2 regions of the Mesorhizobium sp. M8A.F.Ca.ET.057.01.1.1 genome follow, and region 2 is predicted to be linked to the other one. Evidence: predicted binding sites of a transcription regulator. Region 2 holds the regulator's gene; the other holds the start of a gene.
What was found. Region 2 encodes PhoB, which activates phosphate uptake and scavenging genes when phosphate is short. Its sites were predicted from a motif close to TGTCATNNANCTGTCAT; they were not measured.
Positions count from the first base shown of each region.

Region 1: the regulator PhoB is predicted to act here: its motif matches at 5,753-5,769, upstream of EJ077_RS19985 (LTA synthase family protein).

Region 1 is NZ_CP034454.1:4,177,602-4,185,978, reverse strand. Features, by position in the region: gene rplI (50S ribosomal protein L9) at 98-682, opposite strand; gene rpsR (30S ribosomal protein S18) at 898-1,146, opposite strand; gene rpsF (30S ribosomal protein S6) at 1,146-1,634, opposite strand; gene EJ077_RS19990 (pilus assembly protein) at 2,099-3,739, shown strand; gene EJ077_RS19985 (LTA synthase family protein) at 3,786-5,747, opposite strand; gene fabD (ACP S-malonyltransferase) at 5,992-6,933, shown strand; gene fabG (3-oxoacyl-[acyl-carrier-protein] reductase) at 6,991-7,728, shown strand; gene EJ077_RS19970 (acyl carrier protein) at 7,941-8,177, shown strand; gene fabF (beta-ketoacyl-ACP synthase II) at 8,212-8,377, shown strand, end outside.
Region 2 is NZ_CP034454.1:772,177-780,553, reverse strand. Features, by position in the region: gene EJ077_RS03575 (CHASE domain-containing protein) at 1-860, opposite strand, end outside; gene EJ077_RS03570 (ATP-binding cassette domain-containing protein) at 1,001-1,813, opposite strand; gene EJ077_RS03565 (sugar ABC transporter permease) at 1,824-3,176, opposite strand; gene xylF (D-xylose ABC transporter substrate-binding protein) at 3,319-4,359, opposite strand; gene EJ077_RS03555 (ROK family protein) at 4,624-5,868, shown strand; gene phoB (phosphate regulon transcriptional regulator PhoB) at 6,112-6,801, opposite strand; gene phoU (phosphate signaling complex protein PhoU) at 6,820-7,527, opposite strand; gene pstB (phosphate ABC transporter ATP-binding protein PstB) at 7,553-8,356, opposite strand; gene pstA (phosphate ABC transporter permease PstA) at 8,353-8,377, opposite strand, start outside.

The DNA of each region.
Region 1 (8,377 bases), 3.2 Mb from region 2:
GTTTCGAAAAGTTCCTTTTGGCACAAAAATGCCCGGGCGAGAGGCCCGGGCATTGGTCCAGAATGGCTGGAGAGCGGTGGTCCGAGGACCTGTGCGATCAGGCGTTGTCTTCGCCGCCTTCGAACTCGGCATTCGGATCGAAGAAGTTTTCCGGCCGCGCATTGTCGTTGATGTCGTCGCCGTAAATGGCTTCGGCGGTGGTCAGCGTCTCGCCCTTGGCCTGGCGTTCGGCCTCGTCGGCCGTGCGGGCGATGTTGAGCGTGATGGTGACTTCGACTTCCGGATGCAGCGCGATCGCCACATTGGTGAGACCGATGGTCTTGATCGGCTGGTTGAGCTGGATCTGGTTGCGGTTGACCGTGAAGCCTTCCGCGGTCAGCAGGTCGGCGATGTCGCGGGTCGACACCGAACCGTAGAGCTGGCCGGTCTCGCCGGCCGAACGCACCGCGATGAAGCTCTTGCCGTCAAGCTTTTCGGCGACCTGGGCCGCTTCCGACTTGCGTTCGAGGTTGCGGGCTTCGAGTTGGGCGCGCTGGCCCTCGAACTTCTTCTTGTTGGCTTCGTTGGCGCGCAGCGCCTTGCCCTGCGGCAGCAGGAAATTGCGGGCAAAACCGTCCTTGACCTTGACGGTATCGCCCATCTGGCCGAGGCGGGAAACGCGTTCGAGAAGAATGACGTCCATGGCTATGTTCCTTTTGGTTGGGCGTCCGTCCACGAGGCCGACGCCGAATTCTCTGGAACAGGTCAGGAAGCAAAAGGGCGTTGCCGCCGGTGTCGCTGTCCTGCCTGTCGCGGCAGTTAGAGGTTTTTGACCTCAACTCGGGATTTGATGGCTAGCCGGTCATGCCCGTCATGGCCGGCGATAGGAACGGGCGGCGAACCGCCCGTTCGGAAGAATTAGCGAACCACGTAGGGCAGCAGGCCGAGGAAACGGGCACGCTTGATCGCCTTGGCGAGCTCGCGCTGCTTCTTCTGGCTGACGGCGGTGATGCGCGACGGCACGATCTTGCCGCGCTCGGAAATGTAGCGCTGCAGCAGACGCACGTCCTTGTAGTCGATCTTCGGTGCGTTGGCGCCTGAAAACGGGCAGGTCTTGCGGCGGCGATGGAAAGGGCGCCGGGTCGGGATCTGATTGATGTCGACCATTATTCTGCACCCCCTTCAAAACCTTCGCGCGGACGGCGCGGACCACGGTCGCCGCCTTCGCGATCGCCGAACGAACGCGGGCCACGATCGCCGCGGTCGCCGAAGCTGCGCGCCGGACGATCGCCACGGTCGCGATCGCCGAAGCCGCCGCGCTCGGAGCGCTCTTCGCGCTTCTGCATCATGGCCGAGGGACCTTCCTCATGCGCCTCGACCTTGATGGTTAGGAAACGCAGCACGTCCTCGGACAAACCCATCTGGCGCTCCATCTCGTTGAGCGCTGCCGGCGGGCAGGTGAGGTCCATCAGCGTGTAGTATGCCTTCCGGTTCTTGTTGACCCGGTAGGTGAGGGACTTCAGTCCCCAGTTCTCCACCCGGCCGACGGACCCGCCATTCGCTGCGATGACGCCCTTGTACTGTTCTACAAGCGCATCGACCTGCTGCTGCGAGAGGTCCTGCCGGGCAAGAAACACATGTTCGTAAAGAGCCATTATGGTTCAGTGCCTTTCTTCGTTTCTCTCCCGGTTCCCGGCGGCAAAAGCCTCTGCAACTTCTCTGACCCGCATGTGCCTCGAAAGGCGCGGGGAAGAAAGGAGCATGACGAGACGGTCGAGAGCGGAGACACGGGAGGCGGAAGCGCTTCTGGCTTCACACGAAGGTTCTCGAAAAAACCTCCGGCCCTCCGTTCAGCCCCCAGCTGGGACCGGCAGATTGGCGGCGTCTATACAGCAATCCGCCGATAAGGCAAGGGCAAGCGGCGTCCCCGATGTCGCAACCACCGGAAAATCAAGCCGCGGCGTCGGCAAGGCCTGGCGATTTCCCCGGCAACCGGACCTTAACCACAATGTCAGGTTGCGCAGGGTTGCCCTCCGCCGTCAACGGTCGATTCATCATGGAAGGCGCAAAAGCCCGGACAACCGTGCATGACACGCGGCAAGCATTTTCGGGGGTAAGGATGCTTCTCAACAGGTTCTGGCGCTCGAAGAGCGGCAATTTCGCGCTTCTGATGGGGTTGGGGCTACCGGCCATTCTGTCGGCCGTGGCCTTCGCGACCGATGTCTCGACCATGATGCGGGCGAAGAGCAACCTGCAGAACGCGCTCGATGCGGCAAACCTTGCCTCGTCGCATCTTGGCGACCTCGACATGACCCGTACCGATGCTTTCGACCGCTATTTCCAGGCCAACATCGTTGGCCATGGCGAACTCGTCAACGCGCAGGCGACCCTGACCGTCGACAGGGGCGTCAATTTCATCAAGACCAAGGCGGTCGCCTCGGCCGACGTCAATCTGAACTTCGCTTTCCTGTTTGGCCAGAGCAAGCACATCGTGGTCGATGCCTCGGCGGCCGAGTCCAATAACCAGCTCGAAGTCGTGCTGGTTCTCGACAATACCGGCTCGATGGCCGGCGCCCGCATGACGGCTCTGAGGACGGCGACGAAGTCGTTGCTGGATACGCTCGAATCGACAAAATCGCCGACGCGCCAGGTCCGTGCTTCACTGGTTCCCTTCGTCACGGCCGTGAACGTCAATGGCGACGGGTTCGACCCGTCCTGGATCGACATGGACGGCAAATCCTCGACCAACGGCATCAATTTCCCCGTCATCGACGGCAAGCGCCCGAACCACATGGCGCTGTTCAGGCAGCTCAAGGACACCGGTTGGGCCGAGCCCGGATGGAACGACACGGGATGGAAGGGCTGCGTGGAGGCACGGGCCGGCGCCTACAACATTTCCGACACGCCGCCCGACCCGGCTAAGCCCGACACGCTGTTCGTTCCCTATTTTGCGCCGGATGATCCGGGAGAGGCGCAGGTGCCGTCCAGTTCCTATGGCAATGAGGCAAAATACTACAACAATTCCTATCTCAGCGACACCAGCGACACGGTCAAGCTAGACAAACAGAAAGGCGGCAACCGGCTCGCCATCGACTTCAGCGGCCTCGACAGCGATCCCGACAAACCCACCAAGGAAAAGGTCGCTAAATATGTGGCACCGGCCAACGAACTTATCACCGAGACAGGAACTCCCGTCACTGTTGGTCCCAACCGTTCCTGCCCGACCCCCGTCGTTCCCCTGACCGACGATTTCGACAAATTGCGCAAGGCGGCGAGCCAGATGACGGAATGGAACGGCTCCGGCACCAACGTCTCGGAGGGGCTGTCCTGGGGCATGCGGGTGCTCTCGCCCGGCGCGCCCTATACCGACGGCGCGCCATTCAAGACGCCTGGCGTCAGCAAGATCGTGCTCTTGCTCACCGACGGTGAGAACGTCGTCTACGGCGCCAGCCAGCAATCGACGAAGTCCGACTACACGTCCTACGGTTATCTGGCGGGTGGCCGCTTCGGGTCGGACAATCAGACGACGGCGGCTCGCAATGTCGACGGCTGGACGAAGAGCGTCTGCACGCAGTTGAAGAACCAGGGCGTGCAGATTTACACGATGGTGCTGCAGTCCGACACCGCCGCCAACCGCACGCTTTACAGCGCCTGCGCTTCCGATCCGAGCGATTATTATGCCGTCAACGATCCGGCCAAGCTGCCGAAAGTGTTTCAGCAGATCGCCAACAAGTTCTCGAAGCTGCAACTGACGAATTGAGCGCCCGATACCGAGAGCGCGCGGTACAACCGAGGGATCCAGACCTTCAACTCGTATGGGCGACAACCTTGTCGACCGTCTCGGGGAAGAAGTCGGGCGCGGCATGGCGCTTGCCGAACATCATGTCGTACTGGATCAGCCGGAAGTCGCGGATCGCCGGATCGATCTCTTTCTGGCGCGACCAGTCGGCTGTGGCCACGCCGGCCGGCGTGAGCAGCAGGTTGCGGTCGACAACGCGATAGCGCTCCCGCATCTCGCCCAGGAAGCCGGTGTAGTAGGGGTGGGTGATGCCCGCGGCGGTGAGGATATGATAGGGCAGGAACGCAGGGCTCACCGTCCCCAGATTCTCGACTGGGCCCGAACGGTTCGACCAGATGATCAACGGAGTCGCGTGATGTTCGAGAGCGGCCTCCGGCGTCGGTTCCTTGCGGGGCGCGACGTTGTCCTTCAGGAAGCCGGTCTCGACATAGACCGGTCCGAGCGGCGGCAGATGGTCACCGAAAAAGGCGACAATCGTTGGCCGTTCGCGCGTCTTGGCCCATTCGATCAGCCGCTCGAGGCCTCGGTCCGCGTCGGCTGAACCCTCGGCGTAGGAGAGCAGCGAGTCGCGCGCCCACTGGCTGATCGGTGCTTGCACCGAGTGGGTCGGGTTCGAATAACGGTTCGGCTCATACGGGCCATGGTTCTGCAGGCTGACGGCGAAGAAGAAGACCGGGTCGTCGCTGGCGTCGGCTTCGCGGATGATCTCGTCGGTCATCGCGGCGTCGGATGCCAGCGGTCCGCGCTTTTCCATGGGCGGCAGCGTTTCTTCCGATTTGAAGTCGTTGAAGCCGAAATCGGCATAGACGGCGCCGCGATTCCAGAACCAGTTGGTGCCTGGATGGATGGCGCGTGCCCTATAGCCTTCGCTCTTCAGGAAGGTCGCCATCGACGGCGTCGGGGTGCGTACATATTGCTGGTAGGGGATGCTGCCGGCCGGCAGGAAGGCGTTCGAGAAGCCGGTCAGCGCTTCGAATTCGATATTGGCGGTCATGCCGCCGAATTCGGGTGAAAACATCGAGCCCGAGCGGAGCGACCGCACATTGGGGATCGGATCGGGGGTGATGGTGACGCCGGGCAGCTTGGTCGAATCCCAGAAGGATTCGCTCATGACGATGATGATGTCCGGCTTCTGGGCCGGCACCGAGGCGGTCACATCGGGCCTGTCGATCGCCGCGATTGCCTTGTCGGAATAGCCCGGCGGGGCAGAGACATGTGCCATCGGCACGTTGAGCGCGAAGGCGAGCGCAAAGCCGTTGGAGGCGTAGTTTTCCTTCTGGTCCCACATGATCGGGATGATCTGCAGCCGGTCCCTGGTCCACGAGAAGGTGGCGTAGTCCATGATCGAGACGAAGAAGGCGAGCAGCGGCACCGCCAGCGTCAGCCGGGCAAGGCGGCCCTTGTGGCTGAGGGCTGGAACCTTACGGCGCCAAAGCCGCCAGCCGTAGACGAGCACGGACAGGCCGGCCACGATCCCCGCGACCATGGCGAGCGCGGTCATTGGCCGCTCGCGCACCAGCAGCGGCAACAGCGCGAAGATCTGCCGGGCGTACAGGAAGTCCGTCGGATAGAGCGGGTCGCCGAGATAATGCGACTTCTGGTGGCCGACAAAGGCCAGCGATAGGGTCAGCGGCGCGACGATCATCAGGCTCTGATGACTGCGGCCGAGCACGGCATCGAGGCCGATCAGGACCAGCGCGAACACGACGATGGTGGTCCAGCCCGGCTTGAACGGTTGCAGGAAGAAGGAAACGGTGCCGGCAACATCACCGCGCACGATCAGTTCGATGGCAAACACCAGGACGGCCGAGATCGCCAGGCTGATCAGCCCGTAACGGACGACCGGCCATCTCCGGCCGGGCAGATAGCCGGTGGACGGATCGTCTTCAAGGAACTGCGGCGCGGCGTTGCCGGCACGTTTGGAACTCTTTGCCACTTTAACTTCCCACCCAAAGACAACCCACGTCATTCGATTGTCATATAATTGTCACGCAAAGCTAGCGCCTGTGACGGAAATAAGAAGAGCCAGCAAACGATTCGTGAGCGGTTTTCATCAGGTGTGATCGCCAAAAAGCCCTTTCGGAACAGGCACTCGCGCGAGGATACGGCTTTCGGCGTGGGCTGAAGTGGCTTGACTTGGCGGTCTGCCTTGCGTCACAGGCAGGGAAAATTCGTAGTATCAGGCAAGCAGAACCAGTCTGGGGAGCCCTCGCATGGCCGTCGCATTTACCTTTCCAGGACAAGGCAGCCAGGCTGTCGGCATGGGCAAGGATCTCGCCGATGCCTTTCCCGAAGCGCGCAGGATCTTCCAGGAAGTCGATGATGCGCTCGGCGAAAACCTGTCGAAGCTGATCTGGGAAGGTCCCGAAGAGACCTTGACGCTGACGGCCAACGCGCAGCCGGCCCTCATGGCGGTATCGCTGGCGGCAATCAGCGCGCTGGAAGCGCGCGGTTTCTCGCTGAAGGACAAGGTCGCCTATGTCGCCGGCCATTCGCTGGGCGAATATTCGGCACTCGCCGCCGCCGGCTTCGTTTCCGTTGCCGATGCCGCTCGGCTGCTGCGCATTCGCGGCAACGCCATGCAGGCGGCGGTGCCGGCCGGCGAGGGCGCCATGGCTGCGATCATCGGGTTGGATCAGGCCGATGTCGAAAATGCCTGCGCCGAGGCCGCCAAGGTCTCGATTTGCCAGATCGCCAACGACAATGGCGGCGGCCAGCTTGTCATCTCAGGTGCGAAGGCCGCGGTTGAGCTGGCAGCGAAACTGTGCACCGAAAAGGGCGCCAAGCGTGCGCTGATGCTGCAGGTGTCGGCGCCCTTCCATTCGGCGCTGATGGCGCCGGCGGCCAACGTCATGCGCGAGGCGCTTGCCGGCGTGGCAAAGACCGCGCCAGTCGTTCCCGTCGTGTCCAACGTGTCGGTGCAGCCGTCGACCGATCCCGACGAGATCGCCGGGCGCCTGGTCGAGCAGGTGACCGGTCGCGTGCGCTGGCGCGAAACGGTGGAATGGTTCGGCGCCAACGGCGTCACCACGCTTTACGAGATCGGCGCCGGCAAGGTGCTTTCGGGACTGGCTCGCCGGATCAACCGCGACATCGCCACCGCGTCCGTCGGTTCCTCGGCCGAGGTCGAGGCGGCACTGGCGGCGCTTGCATAAAGCGCCATTTGAGACCATCCCTATTAGGGGTGCCCTCTTCTCAACCTGGAGACAAAAATGTTCGAATTGACCGGCCGCAAGGCGCTTGTCACCGGCGCATCGGGGGGCATCGGCGAGGCGATCGCCAAGGTGCTGCATGCGCAGGGCGCGATCGTCGGCCTGCACGGCACGCGCGTCGAGAAACTGGAGGCGCTGGCCTCCGAACTGGGCGATCGGGTCAAGCTGTTCCCGGCCAACCTGTCGAATCGTGACGAGGTCAAGGCACTCGGCCAGAAGGCGGAGGCCGATCTCGAGGGCGTCGACATCCTGGTCAACAATGCCGGCATCACCAAGGACGGCCTGTTCGTGCGCATGTCGGACGCCGACTGGGATACGGTGCTGGAGGTCAATCTCACCGCCGTTTTCCGGCTGACCCGTGAACTGACCCACCCGATGATGCGGCGCCGCCATGGCCGCATCATCAACATCACTTCGGTGGTCGGCGTGACCGGCAATCCCGGCCAGGCGAACTACTGCGCCTCCAAGGCCGGCATGATCGGCTTGTCCAAATCGCTGGCGCAGGAAATCGCCACCCGCAACATCACCGTCAACTGCGTCGCTCCGGGCTTCATCGAATCGGCGATGACCGACAAGCTCAACGACAAGCAGAAAGAGGCGATCATGGCGGCGATCCCCACCAAGCGCATGGGTACCAGTGCCGAAGTGGCGTCCGCCGTTGCTTATCTGGCTTCGAACGAGGCCGCCTACGTAACCGGGCAGACCATTCACGTGAATGGCGGCATGGCGATGATCTGAGCGAGCTCCGGCAGCAACACCGCCGCGCTGTGAAAACCCACCATTTCGGCTTGGACCTCGGCTATTTTTCGTGTAATGCGGCCCGCAACCCGGCGGTTCGGGCAAAAACCGGTCCGTGGCCGTTGCGTTTCCGGCAGGACCATCTTTCAGCTTGATTAGCGGCATTCCGCCCGCTAACGAAGACAGACAAACAAAAGACGAGGATGCCCCAAATGAGTGACACCGCAGAGCGCGTCAAAAAGATCGTCATCGAGCACCTTGGCGTCGATGCCGACAAAGTGACGGAGCAGGCGAGCTTCATCGATGATCTGGGCGCTGACAGCCTCGACACGGTTGAACTCGTCATGGCGTTCGAAGAAGAATTCGGCGTCGAGATCCCCGACGACGCAGCCGAGACCATTCTGACCGTTGGCGATGCGGTGAAGTACATCGACAAGGCTTCGGCCTGACGCTTTCCGCAGTCGTCACCGGGGAGGACCTGCGATGAGGCGTGTCGTCGTCACGGGCCTTGGCCTGGTTTCGCCGTTCGGTATGGGCTTCGAGCACGGCTGGAAGCAACTGCTGACCGGCCGCAGCGCTGCCAAGCGCGTCACCGAGTTCGAGGTGGACGATCTTGCCTGCAAGATCGCCCACGTCATTCCGCGTGGCG
Region 2 (8,377 bases):
ACGGTCCAAGGGCGCCCCGCCACGGTCATCTTGCGGGTGACCAGCAGGCGGTCTCCCACGGATGAAGCCGGTGGCGTCTCCGAGCGGAACAACAGATTGTCGCCGTTCACCGCTCCGTCGTAAATCTCTGTGTTGACCGGCAGCAGCGGCGCCCGGCTCAGCGCGATCTGGAACAGATCCCGGGCCCGGAAAGCGGCATAGAGAAAGCCGGCGGTCGAGGATCGCGATGCGTTGATGACCTCCGGCGCCGTTTCTACGTTGAGCCGCACGAAGACCAGGAAGCCGGTGAAGGTCTGCGCGGCGCCCGTGCCCTGGCCGAGCTGGACCAGCCCGCTTGCATGCTGCTGGTCGTCGGCCATCGCCTTTTCGATCGCCGCGCGCCGCACCGGCTCGCTGAACATGTCGTAGCCGATGCTGGCCTGGTTGGACGGATCCAGCGGCTCGAAAAGTACTATCGGCGTACGCCAGGGCTGCGTCGTATCCGGATAGACGGGATGGCTGGCGCCGAAATCGTGGAGGATATCGCGCTCGACCGCGGCTTCGTCGCCCGTCTTGACCAGCCGCAGGAAGCCGATGCCGCGCAGGCCGGCGAAATTGCTGTCGACATCCAGCGCCTTGAAGAAGGCCTTGAACTCGCTCTGGGAAATATCGCCGTTGCGCGCGTCGAACAGGGCCTGTGTCGAGCGCAGCAGCGACAGATGCAGGTCGATGCGGCTCTCGATCCGGTTGAGGGCGTCATCAGCCGCCCCTTCGAACTTTATGCGGGCGGCCTCCTGCGTCGCGAAATAAGCGAACCCCGCCATGGTCATGCTGATCAATGCAACGGCAATGAACGCGACGATTGGAAAAAGCTTCTTCAACGGATGATGCGGTCCATGAGCAAAACAGGACCTTTATGGGCAAGTCGCCGGGCCAACACAATGGTCAGGCCAAGCCATCGTGATCACTGGCATATCACGACGGGCGTGCCCGAGGGCCTGGCCAGCCTGCGCGCCCGGCCTCAGGCGGCGATCCTCAGCGCCCCCGGCCCCGGTATGGCACCTGGAGGACATTTGCCCAGGATGATCATGCCCAGCACCTCGTCCTGGGTGACGTCCGTGGTGCGTGCCGTGCCGACCACCTGGCCGTTCTTCATCACGCAGACCCGGTCGGCAAGCTCGAACACGTCGTGGATGTCGTGGCTGATCAGGAAGATACCGATACCGTCGGACTTGAGCTGCCTGACCAGTTCGCCGACCTGTGCCGTTTCCTGGGGGCCGAGTGCCGCCGTCGGCTCGTCCATGATCAGGATACGGGCGTTGAACAGGATGGCGCGTGCGATCGCCACCGACTGCCGCTGTCCGCCTGACAGTTTGATCACCGGCTCCTTGAAGCGCTGGAAGCGGGGATTGAGCCGCCCCATCACCTTGCGCGCCTCGGCCTCCATGGCGACGTCGTCGAGCGTGCCCCAGGCGGTCATCAGCTCGCGGCCGAGGAACAGATTGGCGGCGGCATCGACATTGTCGGCCAGCGCCAGCGTCTGGTAGATCGTCTCGATGCCGTATTTCTTGGCGTCGCGCGGGTTGGAGATCGCTGCCTCCTCGCCATTGACGAAGATCTGGCCGGCATCGCGCTTGTAGGCACCGGACAGGATCTTGATCAGCGTCGACTTGCCGGCGCCGTTGTGGCCGAGCAGCGCCACGACCTCGCCGGGGAAAAGATCGATCGAGGCGTCGTCCACGGCACGGATCCCGCCGAAGGCGATCGAGATGTTGCGCATGTCGACCAGCGGCGTGCCCGTGGGGGCAGTTGCGGGAGCGGTTTCGTCAGCCATGATCATATCCCTAAACCCGCTTGCGATAGACGGTATCGAGCCACACCGCGATGACCAGCACGGCGCCGACGACGATGCTCTGCAGCGGCGAGTCGACACCGAGCAGCACCATGCCCGACTGCAGCGACTGCATCAGCAATGCGCCGAGCATGGCGCCGATGATCGTTCCCGAACCGCCGGCGAGCGACGTGCCGCCGATGACGGCCGCGGCAATGACGAGCAGCTCATCCAATGTGCCAAGCACATTGGTGGACGAGTTCTGCCGGGCCGACGAAATGGCGGCTGCGATCATGGCCAGCACGCCCATGATCATGAACACCTTCATGGTGATCCAGCGCGTGTTGATGCCGGCGAGATTGGCCGCTTCCGGATTGCCGCCGATGGCAAAGACATAACGGCCGAAACGGGTGCGGTTGGTGATGAAGGTCATGATCAGGCCGACGGCGACCGCCATCAGCACCGGTATCGCGATGCCGTGGGCGATGAACAGGCCGCCCTCGGGCACGGTGATGTTGTTGGCGGCCGCGTAGCGGTTCACGATGCCGATCGGCCACGGATAGGAGTTGGCCAGCCAGACCGCGCCCATGATGACTGCGCAGGTGACGGCGCCAAGCAGCGTCTCGGCCCAGATCGGCCGCAGCGGGAAACGGAAGCGTTTGCGCTGCACCCGCCCGTTGAACAGCGCGAACACGACGGCCAGGCAGGCGACGATGCCCACGACCCAACTCCAGGTGGCGCCGATCGATCCGGCCGGGCCGCCGCCCATCAGTTGGAAGGTGGCGTCGAGCGGTGCCACCGTCTGGCCTGACGTGACCCACCAGGCGGCGCCGCGCCAGACCAGCAGGCCGCCCAGCGTGACGATGAAAGCCGGCACTTCGAGATAGGCAATGACGAAGCCCTGGAAGGCGCCGATCAAAAGGCCGAGCGCCAGGCCGAGGACCAGAGCCAGGACCCAGATCCACGGGTTGCCGAGTTCAAGCCCCACGAACCGAACCAGGAAATGCACCTGCGCAAAACCCATGACCATGCCGATCAGGCCCTCGGCGGAACCGACGGACAGGTCGATGTTGCGCATGACGATGACCAGCACCATGCCACAGGCCATGATGGCGACCGCGGACGTCTGCACCGACAGGTTCCACAGATTGCGCGGCGTGAGAAACGTGCGGCTGTCGAAATCGAGCGGATTGACGCCAAGACGCAGGCTCGAAATCACATGCAGCGCGACCCAGATCAGCAGCAGGGCGCCGATCATGCCAAGCATGCGGGTGTCTATCTCGGTCGCCTTCAGGAACCGGGCGACTGCGCCGAGTTCCGAGGCGCGCGCGGTGTCGGCCTGCGGGTTGGACGTGGTATCGGTCATGATTTCCTCCAACCGGCTGGCCGTCTGAAGCGGATGCCGAAGCCAGCCTAGAAGCTATCCGCGCGATGCGGAAACACAAATCTTTTTGAGAAAACGCCGCGGCTTTGGGCCGCGGCGCCTTCATTTCTTCAAGCGGTCAAACTCAGTTGCAGGCCGCGACGCTGCCGGCGGCAACGCCCGCGCAGACTTCGTCCTTCTTGATCCAGCCGGCGTCGATGACGAGGTTGAGATTATCCTTGGTGATGGCGACCGGGGTCAGGAACAGCGACTTGACGGTGTTGCCGCCAGGCGTCGTGAAATCCTTCACGCCGGCGATGTCGGTCATCTTCTTGCCGTCGGCGAGCTGCGAGGCGATCTCGGCGGCGTTCTTGCCGAGTTCACGCGCGTCCTTCCACACCGACACGGTCTGGGTGCCGAGCGCGATGCGGTTGAGCGCTGCGTGGTCGCCGTCCTGGCCAGAGACTGGCACGGTGCCGGCGAGCCCCTGCGCCGTCAGCGCCGCGACGACGCCGCCGGCGGTGCCGTCATTGGCCGCGACCACCGCGTCGACCTTGTTGTCATTGGCGGTGAGGAACTGCTCCATGTTCTTCTGGGCGTTGGCGGGCAGCCAGCCGTCCGTATAGGCCTCGCCGACATTCTTGATCTTGCCCGAGTCGATGGCTTCCTTCAGCACTTCCATCGAGCCCGAGAACAGGAAGTCGGCATTCGGGTCGGCACCCGAGCCCTTGATGAAGACGTAGTTGCCTTCAGGCTTCACCTTGAACACTTCGCGGGCCTGCATGCGGCCGACTTCCTTGTTGTCGAAGGTCAGGTAGAAGACGTCCTTGTTCTCGATCAGGCGGTCATAGCCGACGACCGGAATGCCCTCGTCGAGCGCCTTCTGCACAGCCGGACCGATCGCCGAAGCATCCTGCGCCAGGATGATCAGCGAATTGGCGCCCTGCGAAATCAGGCTCTCGACATCGGTCAGCTGCTTGCCGGGATTGGACTGCGCATCGGCGGAAATGTACTTGTCGCCCGCGGCCTCGATTGCCTTCTTCATGGCGGCCTCGTCGGTCTTCCAGCGCTCTTCCTGGAAATTGGACCAGGAAACGCCGATGACCTTGTCCTTTGCCTGCGCGACCGACCCCAGCGTCAGCGACATGGCGACACCCGCCAGGATGGCGGCTGTGAATCTCTTCATGATATCCTCCCTGCGCCGCGTATGGCGCGACCAAACTGGCCCGAAGGCCGGCACAAAGGCTCTATTTTTTCGAGCCTCGAAAAAACACTGGTCCATCGCCGGAACACTGTCAACATCGATTCTGATGGATTTTGAGGTGCTGGAAACTTTTTTTCGAGCCTCGCAATAAATAAATGACAGCGCCAGCCGCTTCTGCCAGTATTTGACCCTGTTGCCGGAGGTATTCGAGGGGGATCAAGAACCGCGGCAACCGGGAGGAAAAGCATGTCGGTGGGAATCCGCCACGACGATCTGCGCCGGCGCAACCGCGCAATGGTGATTGCAGCGGTGCGTCGGGAGGGTCAGCCCTCGCGCACCGAGATCGCCGCCAGCACCGGCCTCAGCCACTCGACCATATCGGCGATATCCGCCGACCTGATCGGCGAGGGCATCCTGACCGAAGGCAAGCCGAACGAGGCCGGCTTACTCAAACGCGGCCGGCCGCAGGTTGGCCTCGGCCTCAACCCCGAGGCCGCGGCTGTGATGACCGTGGTGCTGTCGCTGAATTTCCTATCCGTCGCCGTCATCGATTATGCCGGCCAGGTGGTCGCCGAGGAACAGCGCCGGCTGGACACGCTGACCATGTCGCGCGAGGCGCTTATCGGCGAATGCACGGCAATAGTGCGCCGCCGCATCGAGGACCCCGATCTCGATGTCCGCAGTGTTGCCCGCATCGCGCTGGCGATCCAGGGCATCACCGACACCAAGGCGCGTGCCATGCTGTGGTCGCCGATCACGCCACAGACAGACATTGCCTTCGCCGACATACTCGAAGCCGAATTCGGCATCCCCGCCACGATGGAGAACGACTGCAACATGATGGCGGTGGCGCTGCGCTGGCGCGACCCCCAACGGTACCGCGACGACTTCATCGCCATCCTGCTCTCGCACGGCATTGGCATGGGCCTGGTGCTGAAGGGCGAGCTGTTCACCGGCACGCATTCATCGGGCGGCGAATTCGGCCACATGATCCATCGCCCGGGCGGCGCGCTCTGCCGCTGCGGGCGGCGCGGCTGCGTCGAGGCCTATGCCGGCAACTATGCCATCTGGCGTAATGCCAGGCAGCTTGGCGAGGACGCCGAACCGGTCGCCGATGTCAGCGACGCGCAGATGCGGACACTCGCCGCTACGGCAAGGGAGAAAGACGGACCGGAGCGCGAAGCCTATCGCAAGGCCGGCGAGGCGCTGGGCTATGGGCTGGGCAGTCTGTTTGCGCTGATCGACCCGGCGCCGGTCGCCATGGTCGGCGTCAGTGCCGCCGCCTTCGACCTGATCGAGCCGGCCTTGCGCGAGGCCATCGCCCAGACCGCCGGCGGCCAGCATTCGGAATCGATTTCCTTCGACACCGAGCCGAACGAACTGCCGCTCATCCGCGAAGGCTGCGCCATGCGCGCCTTGAGCTTCGTCGACCAGGAGATTTTCGCGCCGGGCGTGCAGGCGAGAGGCGGTGCTGGGAAGAGCATCGCCTGAGCTAACGCTCCGGTGAATCACCACCAATGCTGGAGGTTGGCCGAGCACCCTCAAGGTCGTCATCCCTGGGCGGAGCAGCCGCGAAGCGGCGTCGAGGAGACCCTGGGATCCATGCCGGGACCTCGATCGTAGAGTGCAACGGTGCAGAATTCCGCACTGCGGCGACGCGTCGAGGTCCCGGGATGGATCCTCGGGTCTGCGCCGCCCGTGGATGACGAAGTCAGGGGCGTAGCCGCCCTCGACCTAGTCTTCCCTGATCGCGTATCCAGCCCCGCGGATGGTGCGGATGACGTCGGGCATGCGGCCATTGTTGACCGCCTTGCGCAGCCGGCCGACATGCACGTCCACCGTGCGCTCGTCGATATAGATCGTCTCGCCCCAGACATTGTCGAGCAACTGGCTGCGCGAGAACACCCGGCCGGGATGGCGCATCATGAATTCCAGCAGCCGGAACTCGGTCGGCCCGAGCCGGATTTCGCTCTTCTTGCGATAGACCCGGTGCGATTCACGGTCGAGCACGATGTCGCCGACCTTGAGCACGCTGGACAGCACTTCCGGCTTGGCGCGGCGCAGCAACGCCTTGACCCGGGCCATGAATTCCGGCGTCGAGAACGGCTTGACCAGATAATCGTCGGCGCCGGTCGAGAGGCCGCGCACGCGGTCGCTCTCCTCGCCGCGCGCCGTCAGCATGATGATCGGCAGCCTCTCGGTCTCGGGCCGCATTCGCAGGCGCCGACAGAGTTCAATGCCGGAAACAGCCGGCACCATCCAGTCGAGCACCAGGAGGTCGGGCACGTTCTCCTGGAGGCGGATCTCGGCTTCGTCGCCGCGCGGCACCACCTCGACCTGGTAGCCTTCCGATTCCAGATTGTAGCGGAGGAGCACGCCGAGCGGCTCCTCGTCCTCCACCACCATGATGCGTGGCGCGATCATTGGCAGATCATCCTATCGTCAAGCCGCCGGCGCCGACATCGCCGTCTCGTCCTGCTTCGGACGGTTGGCGGGCAGTTGCGTTCCGGTCAGCACATAATACGCATTCTCGGCGATGTTGGTCACATGGTCGCCGATGCGTTCGAGATTCTTGGCGCAGAACAAGAGATGCGTGCAAGCCGTGATGTTGCGCGGATCCTCCATCATGTAGGTCAGCAGTTCGCGGAACACCGAGGTATATTTGACGTCGATGCGTTCGTCGTCATTCCTGAGCTTGGCGAGGGCGGCGGCATCGCCGGCCGCATATTCCTCGACCACGCCCTGCACCTGGATCAGCACCAGCTGCGCCATGGAGTCGATCGAGTGCGACAAGTCGCGCGGCGTGGCGGCGAGGCCGACGGAACCGACACGCTTGGCGATGTTCTTGGCAAGGTCGCCGATGCGCTCGAGGTCGCCCGCCATGCGGATCGAGCCGACGACATGACGCAGATCGTCGGCCATCGGCTGGCGCTTGGCGATCAGGGTGATGGCGCGGTCGTCGAGTTCGCGCTGGCGCGCATCCATGATGGCGTCGTCGGAGACGACGCGCTGTGCCAGCGCGTTGTCGGAATTCAGCAGAGCCTTGGTGGCACCGCCGACCATCGTGCCGGCGAGATCGCCCATGTCGCTGATAAGCCTGCTGATCTGTCCGAGATCCTCATCGAAGGCTGCGACTGTGTGTTCGGCCATGATCCTGGTCCTCGTATGCGTGATATCAGCCGAAGCGGCCGGTGATGTAGTCCTGCGTGCGCTTCTCGCGAGGCGACGTGAAGATCTTCTCGGTCTTGTCGAATTCGACCAGTTCGCCCAGATACATGAAAGCCGTCTGGCGCGACACGCGCGCCGCCTGCTGCATGTTGTGGGTGACGATGACGATCGTGTAGTCGGCCTGCAGCTCGTCGATCAGTTCCTCGATCTTGGCGGTCGACAGCGGATCGAGCGCCGAGGCCGGTTCGTCGAGCAGGATGACTTCCGGCTTCACCGCCACGGTGCGTGCGATGCAAAGACGCTGCTGCTGGCCGCCCGACAGGCTGAGGCCGCTGGCGTTGAGCTTGTCCTTGACCTCGGTCCACAATGCCGCGCGCTTCAGCGCCTGTTCGACACGGCCGTCCATCTCGGACTTGCTGATCTTCTCGTAGAGACGGACGCCGAAAGCGATGTTCTCGTAGATCGACATCGGGAACGGCGTCGGCTTCTGGAACACCATGCCGATCTTGGTGCGCAGGAGGTTGAGATCCTGCGAGCGGTCGAGGATGTTCTGGCCGTCGAGCAGCACCTGGCCGTCGGCGCTCTGCTTCGGGTAGAGCTCGTAGATGCGGTTGAAGACGCGCAGCAACGTCGACTTCCCGCAGCCCGACGGGCCGATGAAGGCGGTAACGCTGCGCTCGGGCAGCGACAGGCTGATATCCTTCAACGCCTTCGACTGGCCGTAGTAGAAGTTGAGGTTCTTGACCTCGATCTTGGCCTTATCCACGGCCACTTCGGGCGTGTTCAACTCGGTGGACAACATCGGTTTCATCTGTCCTCTCTGCGTCCGGTA